DNA from 2 places in the Pelosinus sp. IPA-1 genome. Region 2 is predicted to be linked to the other one. Evidence: riboswitches for the same ligand, from Rfam matches in the RefSeq annotation. Region 2 holds a riboswitch; the other holds the start of a gene.

Region 1 (4,097 bases), on a different contig from region 2:
ATTTCTTCATTAATTAAAGAAGAAAAAATTAATACAGGCAATTTTTCCAGTTTTTTGTTTTCTCTAACCTTCTTCAATAAATGATGCCCATCCATTTGTGGCATTTCTATATCGGTAATCAGTGTATGTACATTTTCTTCGATGGGCAATCCTCCATCTGCAAATGCCGCTAATGCATCCCAAGCATCTTTACCATTAGGATAGGTTGTTATATTGATATACCCAACTTTGTGAAGTGACTCTATCAAAAGCTCTCTTAGCATTTTGGAATCTTCAGCAATCATGATTTTCTTCGTCTTCCTGACAGCCTGCAATTCAACACTCCCTTGAGAAACATCTACCATTTTAGCATTAATTTGAGGATTAATTTCAGCAATAATTTTTTCAAAATCCAATAGAATAATTATCTTCTCCTCTAGCTTGATAATACCAACAGCCATGTCAGAATCAGCAGCAGTATCAGGGACTGGTTCCATCGCAGACCATGATACCCTATGTATCCGCGAAACTTGATTTACTAGAAAACCTACAAAAAAAGTGTTTAACTCACTTATAATAATATTTTTGCTAGCTGCTTCTTGGTCTTCAACTCCTAAGCACGTCAGCAAATTAACTAGTGGCATCACCCGTCCACGCAAGGTAAAAATTCCATCCACATTAGGATGTGAATTTGGCATTGGCGTAACAGGAACTGGAGTAATTACTTCTCTTACTTTCGCAACATTAATTCCATAATGCACTTTGCCAACTATAAACTCAATAATTTCAAACTCATTTGTACCCGTCTCTAATAAGATCCCCTTTTTATCATTCGCAATTTCACTCATAAAAATGCCTCCACCGAATTTTAATATAACGGTTTCACTTATACTTTAAACTTTTGAACTACTGCATTCAGCTCCGTTGCCAATTTCGCGAGTGAATCAGCGTTATCACCAATTTCATGCATACTGGCAGATTGTTCCTCCGTGGAGGCTGCAACGGTTTGAATACCTTCCGAGGTAGTATCTGCTACAAGCCGTATGGTTTCTACACTAGTTACCATAGACTGTGTCCCCAAAGCAGTTTCACCAATTGCAGAAGCAATTTGCTCAATACCATCTTTTACAGTAGTTAACCTTTTCGCAATGAGTTGAAAGCCCTTTTGTGTATCGAGAGCTGAGGTTTTACATTTTATAACCTCTCCGTTCGCTCGTTCCACTGCATTTACTGACACTTCAATCTCACTTCCCATGTTGGAAATGATCTCTGTGATTTCTTTTGTAGATTTTTCACTTTGTTCGGCTAGCTTACGAACCTCTTCTGCGACAACCGCAAATCCCCGCCCTGCTTCCCCTGCTCTGGCAGCTTCAATTGCTGCATTTAGGGCTAGAAGATTTGTTTGTCCTGCAAGATTGGTGATTACATCCACTATCCCTTTAATTTCCTGGGATCCTTGCGCCAATTTTTCTGTTACTATTGTAATCTCAGCCATAGAAGAGGCAACGTTTTCATTTTGTTCTACCACGGCTTGTAACATGGACATACCACGATCTACTTCCGCCACTGCATTTTGTGTATTGGAATTTACCTCTGTTGCATTGGCGTTAATTTCCTCTGCACCAGCTGAAATTTTTTCAACTGCTCCTGAGATATTGATAATACTATCGGAATTTTTAGAAGCACCAGCAGCAATCTCTCCCGTACTATTAGCTACAATATCTACGGTTTCTAGGTGTCCTTCGACTGATGCACTCAACTCTTCACTGGATGCTGCCAATGTTCGAGAACTAGTGTGCAGCAGGGCAACAATTTCTTTTAGAGAATTACGCATAGAATTAAGGATGTTCCCCATATCCCCAATTTCATCATTTCGACGAATTTCAATATCCTTTTCCGTAAGGTCTAGTTGCCCAATCATAGTCATTGATTTTGTTAAATATCTAAAACGCATTGCCAAATTGCGACTATACCAAATTACCACAATACAGGCCATTATAAAAATTAAAGTACTCAGTAAAATAATATTCCTACTGTTATTTTGGGCGTGGGTAATCATAAGATTGCTTTTATCTGTCATAGATTTCTGTTGTGTCTCAGCTAGTTTTGTAAACTGATCTTCAATATCTTTTGTATGCTTTCGCCCCTCTGTAGTCAGTTGATTCAGTGTTGGATCATTGGTTTTCTTGGCAATTATCATTTTTTCAACAAGGCCTAAATATTCATTTAGTAGCTTTTCAAGTTTAGCACCTTCTTCAGTTGAATCTTGATTCACGGAACTGGAATTAAATTCTTTCACTGTTTTAATGGCTTTTTTCATATCTTCCTGATATCCTTGCTCATAAGCTGCTCCATCAGGATACAGCAGGAATCCACGGAAATTAAGAAGGGCTCTAACATAATCTGTATGAGCTTCTTTAATAGACATTGTTCTAACAGCAGTATATGATACCAGCTTATTTGACTCGTCGCCTAGTGAAAGATAATTATAAATTGTATAACCAAGGGCTGATAATAATAGCATTGCAGCGATAGCAAACATACTTGTTAACTGTAAAATGATAGGTAATCTTTTTTTACTATTCATAAATAGAACACACTCCTGTTATTGTAAGTTTTTTTGATTTCAACTATTGCTAAGAACAATCTTCTAAATCTATTACCTTCTTTCTTAAAATATTAAAAACTGCCAATTGGCAACATTGACATCTGTCAATGGCAACCTGGCAGCCTTAAATCCTAAGATTCTTAGACCCATAGCTTTGCGTCCTTACCTTTCGATAAGTTTGCCGAAATCTAACATATTCAATTTACAAAAATAGAGCTCTATGGATCCTATAATAAATCATTTGCAACATTCATGCCTCCGCCAAAAGGTATAGAATTAAAATTTTTGTGGAAATTCGTCAAAAATTGAAAATAGCATACGGCTAATTTGTAAATTAACAGCATGCTATAAACTGTGTTATTTAAACCTAGATTTCTTTACTTTTTCTTGATATAAATCCTTTGTTTCTTTACGCCTTCTTGAGATGAGATCATGTTATCATCAAGATGAAATAGGAAAAAAGAAGTAGTAAGGAGAATCTATCATGACACAAGAAATGATGGTGACATTCGAGATCGACAAAGATGTTAAGATTTCCACAGTAGTGGATTGGATGAATGAAAAGATTCTAGGTAGTAAGGTAATTGAAGTAAGTATTACAAATACGGATTGGCTGTTTTGTGGTGCACTCAATACTTTTCTGGGAGAATGCACTATCGTTTCAACGGAAGTTGTCAGTATAGATGAACTTAAGCACTTATTTAGTCCCCATCCTCATTTTATTCATCAGCTTAAATTTAAAATCAGATCCTAATAATTAACATCTTATTGCAGCTACAATAAGATATTCCATTTTATTGATCACACCATTAAATAAAGGAGCAGCCTCTAATTTGAAGCTGCTCCTTTTGGCAATTTCATCTATTTTTTCAAGTGGAAGGGAACGCTAGTCACAATCACATTTTCCTTTAGAATTAGTAAAGTACGGAGCACCCAACCTGTCTGATTGTGAAGCAGACGGTGCCACCATTTTTTTGTTTGGAACTCAGGGATTAAAATTGTAATATAATCTTCTGGTTCTTTTTGGCGCTCTAGTTGGATGATGTAATCAAGTAGTGGTTGAATAACTAAGCGGTAAGGAGAGTAAACTGTTACTAATTCAACACCCGGATTCCAGTCATGCCATTTTTTTGTTACCTTTTGAGCATCTACTTCATCAGTAGCAATATGTAAGGCAACAATATCTTTACTAATGCTTTTCGCATATGTGAGAGTTTGCGCTACGATATTGGTAGGAGTAGCAACAGGTACAATGACCATATTTCTACCTACTTTAAAAGTAGTAGCAACCGCAGGGTCAAAGTCTTCTATTGGTAAGTGTAGTTGTTCAGACATATCAATATAGTGAGAACGAATTTTCTTGAAAATAAAAATCATAAACGGAATAAACACAATAACCGCCCAGGCTCCGTGGGAAAATTTAGTAATGCCGATAATAAGCACGACGATTCCAGTGACAATGGCACCAATTGTATTTATAGTAGCATTCATAATCCAACCTGTGGTTCTT
Region 2 (4,097 bases):
GCTTTTGTGAACCTTGTAGTGTTTTTAGTTTCAAGTAGTTAGAAGCCCGACTTAAAGTTGATTAATCAACTATTATTAATTCATAGGTAATTATAATTAGTACAACCCAAGGAAAATAATGCGAAGCATTGGATAATAAAGTACAGGCAGTCGTTAAATCCATTATAAAAATCTCCTCTAAAAATAAAATAGAGTTTAACTATACCAACAATTAGAATAAATGTAAAGTATTTACATTTATTCTAATTGAATATTTAAAAGAAAATGGAAATTAATAATGTATTTCTTTGGAAAATAGAAGGTGAATTAAAGTGTAATAAAGAAGAGGACGAATATGGAATAGAAAGTATGATATAAGTGCAGCTTGTCATGCATGAGATAAGAGGCTGAGTATGAAATTATGCAATTTGAAACCAAATCGACACTTACAACCATATGTTAGTCGTTATTGGTTGTGGGAGAATGAACCGAATTTACCTCAAATTATGCCCGGTACAGGAACTGAATTAATGTTTCATTATTATGAACCATTCGCTGGTAGAAATCAGAAGAATGAAATTTTTGTAGCGCCTAATTGTCATATTATATCTCCGCGTTATGGGTGTTATCATATAAATCCAGCAAGGTATAGCGGTTTTATTTCTGTGAGGTTTCGTGCAGGTGCTTTTCGCCACTTTTCTAGAGAATCAGGTAATGATTTAATAGACCGCTTTATTGATATTAATGAAATATGGGGAAAAAAAGGGCAAGAATTTGGACAACGGGTACTAGATGCAAAAAGTCTCCAGGAAAGGATTATTATAATCGAATATTTTCTTATGAGGTTCCTCGAAATGTATCGTCGTCCAAATTCATGGTTAGATGCAGCGGTAAAAAAGGTGTTTTATGGCTGCAGTGATGTAGTACTGAAAGAAATAAGTAGTGAATTATTTATTAGTGATAGGCAACTTCAAAGAAAATTTAGGGAAGCAGTTGGTGTTAGTCCGAAAACTTTTCAACGAAATTGTCGTTTTGAAACGGTATTAAAGCATTTACTACTTAACAAAGAAACAGATTATCTAACGAGTGCACTGGAACACGGATATTATGATCAATCCCATTTTATTAAAGAGTTTAAGACGTATGTAGGAGAATATCCATCTTTATTTTTACACGAGGAAAACTTTATGTCGCATTTTTACAATAGAAAATTGTTTGATTGATATAGTATTAGGAACGAGTGAGTTTAGGGTCGCGTATCCCAATGAAGGTTTTGCATCTTGTGCTCGCCATTTTTTTTATTAGGAGGAACTATTTTGAGTTTAAAAGCGGCATTTATATTTATTGCTCCGGAGAATGATGAGAAAATTCATAATGCAATTATTAATGCTCCGGTTGTACAATTACATGTTGTAGGTGTGGAAAATTATCAGGAAGGTGAGCTAGTCGCTAGAAGAATGGTTGAACAAGGTATCGAAGCTATTGAACTCTGTGCAGGTTTCGGAATTGAGGGAGTTGCGAAGATTAAAGCAGCAGTAAAAGGAAAAGCAATAGTTGGTGTAGTAAGATTTGATAATCACCCAGGTTTTGAATTTAAAAGCGGTGATGATCTATTTTAGTGATTTAACCGACTATATAAGTTATATATTATGTATCTTAAATTTCAAGAATATAACATAATCCTGCAGGAATTTAACAATATTGAGCGAAAATCAATTAAAAGTATATAAATGGCAAACCTTCTGAAAAGAAGGGACGCAAAGCTATGGGTCTAAGGACGATTAAGTCTATGATTGCCAGGTTGCATTTCTTGAAATGCAACCTGGCAATTTTTTTGTGTAAAAATTGATGTTTGTTGCCAGTTTTCATCAAAAGGAATTAACCTGTATAAGTACTGTAGCAAGCTTTCAGGTGAATGAAACGTATGTAATGGGACAACCAGACGTGACTATGAAAAATACATCTTATCAGGACGGTGAGTTTTTTAAGTGAAAAAGGTTTTTATATTACTGTTTTCGGTTGCAACGATAGTCGGTATACCAATAAATGAGCACGGGGGAAACGTGGTATATGCTTCAAATGAAGTAAAAATCGAGGGTGGCAATAAACTTTCTGTAATACCAGGAAATACAGAAAAATTTAAAGCTGAATTTGCATATGAAATGGCACAAATTACAGGTAAAATATTATCTACCCCAACTACTAATGTCGAAAACTTTAAAGTTGAGTTTGCGTATTCAATTGCTAGGGTCACAGCAAAAATAATGCCAATTTTGCCCAACGACCAGAAAAATGAATTCGCATATAAAATGGCACAAATCACAACAAAAATAATTAGTGACCCAAACCTAGATGTTGAAAAGGCTAAAGCTGATTTTGCATATGAAATTGCGCAAATAACAACGAGATTTATAACGAATCCAGATAAACTCACTACTGATAAAAACACAATGCTTACAATAACTAATGACTATGTTGATCCGAAAACAATGCTTAGGAATAATGCAGATATCGAACCTAAAACAGTAGTTCAGATGAACAATACGGAAATTAAAGAAAAAGCAAAAAGTAATACAAATTATATCTCACCGGAAACGTATACAGGCCTTATAGATGATTTGAGTCATGTAGGTGACCGGAGCAGTCAATTGGACAACAAAGTAAAGATTGACGGAGAAATTCGTTATCATTACGCTTTGAATAGTGGTCCTGGGCAATTAGATCGGGATTCATCTGGAATTCGTGCCCGTATTGGTTTTAATAGTGCAGTGAATCAGGATTGGCGTGCCTATGGTATGTTGGAAGGTCAAAAGAATGTAGTAAATTATAATAATGATTTCAAGCTTTCACATCTATATGTGGCGGGAAAAAGCGGCGAATCAATGGTGACAGCCGGTTCCTTTGGTTACCTTATGGCGGACGGTAATATTTATGATAGTGACTTTAAAGGCGTAAAAGTTGAGTTTGGAGATCCGATAAAATACACAGTAAGTTATGGCGAAACCGACTATACGAAAAGAACATTCATAGCAACTGCACGGTATAACGATATTGATTACAATCTTGAAGTCGGTGCTCATCACTACCAAAAGGATGACGGCGATCACAGTCAAAACACAATCTGGACTCTTGGTGGAAATTATAATTTCAGTAATTTTGGTTTAGGGGCCATGGCTTTGGGATCTACTTTGACAGACAGCAAAGGTTATGTGCTTAGTGCTACCTATGGAGAATTAAAAACATGGAGGCCGGGTACCTATGGAGTATTTGCCAAATATTATAACCAACCCCAGGGCACGTATATTGCTCATGGAATGAATGGCATAGGTAACTCTATGCAAGGATTTAAAGGCTATGGCTTAGGAATCAACTATACCTTGACAGAAAATGTTGTTACAGGTATCGAATATTATGGACTAAAAGACAAAATCAGTGGAGAACAAGGCGACACATGGTGGAGCCACTTAACTCATTATTTCTAAATTAATAGGTAGGTGAAATGAGATAGGGATGGAAATATTTGAAAGAATTCGAATGAAAAAAGATTTTTTGGCAGTTGTAGGACTTGGCTATGTAGGGCTACCTGTTGCTATTGCATTTGCTGAAAAAGTTAAAACTCTGGGATTTGATACCAATCAAGAAAAAATCAATGTCTACAAAAAGGGAATTGACCCTACTAAGGAAATTGGTGATGAGAAAATTCAAAGTACGGCATTGAATTTTACTACGGATCCAACTAGGTTAAGAGAAGCCAAGTTCATCATTGTTGCTGTTCCAACGCCTGTCAATGGAGATAAAACACCAGATTTGGCGCCGATTGTTAATGCTAGTAAAATAGTAGGGCAAAATTTATCAAAAGACAGTATTGTTGTTTTTGAATCTACAGTATATCCGGGCGTTACAGAAGACGTTTGTGTACCTATTTTAGAGAAAGAATCAAATCTGGTATGCGGAAAAGATTTCAAGATTGGTTATTCTCCGGAAAGAATTAATCCTGGAGATCGAGTACATAAACTTGAAAATATTCAGAAGATCGTATCTGGTATGGATGAAGAAACTGTAGAAAATATTGCGGCTGCCTATGAGTTGATTATACAGGCAGGTGTTTATAAAGCACC

Evidence for each region. A riboswitch is a leader RNA that binds a small molecule or an ion and turns the genes downstream of it on or off. The one in region 2 is predicted to bind cyclic di-GMP.
Region 1: another riboswitch for cyclic di-GMP. It lies ahead of QSJ81_RS00445 (methyl-accepting chemotaxis protein); the one in region 2 lies ahead of QSJ81_RS16495 (porin family protein).

The regions. Positions count from the first base shown of each region.
Region 1 is NZ_BSVC01000001.1:99,586-103,682, reverse strand. Features, by position in the region: gene QSJ81_RS00450 (chemotaxis protein) at 1-827, opposite strand, end outside; gene QSJ81_RS00445 (methyl-accepting chemotaxis protein) at 866-2,566, opposite strand; cyclic di-GMP riboswitch class I at 2,694-2,780, opposite strand; gene QSJ81_RS00440 (hypothetical protein) at 3,072-3,341, shown strand; gene QSJ81_RS00435 (APC family permease) at 3,449-4,097, opposite strand, start outside.
Region 2 is NZ_BSVC01000006.1:300,384-304,480, forward strand. Features, by position in the region: gene QSJ81_RS16485 (helix-turn-helix transcriptional regulator) at 393-1,202, shown strand; gene QSJ81_RS16490 (DUF6506 family protein) at 1,296-1,598, shown strand; cyclic di-GMP riboswitch class I at 1,702-1,788, shown strand; gene QSJ81_RS16495 (porin family protein) at 1,968-3,461, shown strand; gene QSJ81_RS16500 (nucleotide sugar dehydrogenase) at 3,490-4,097, shown strand, end outside.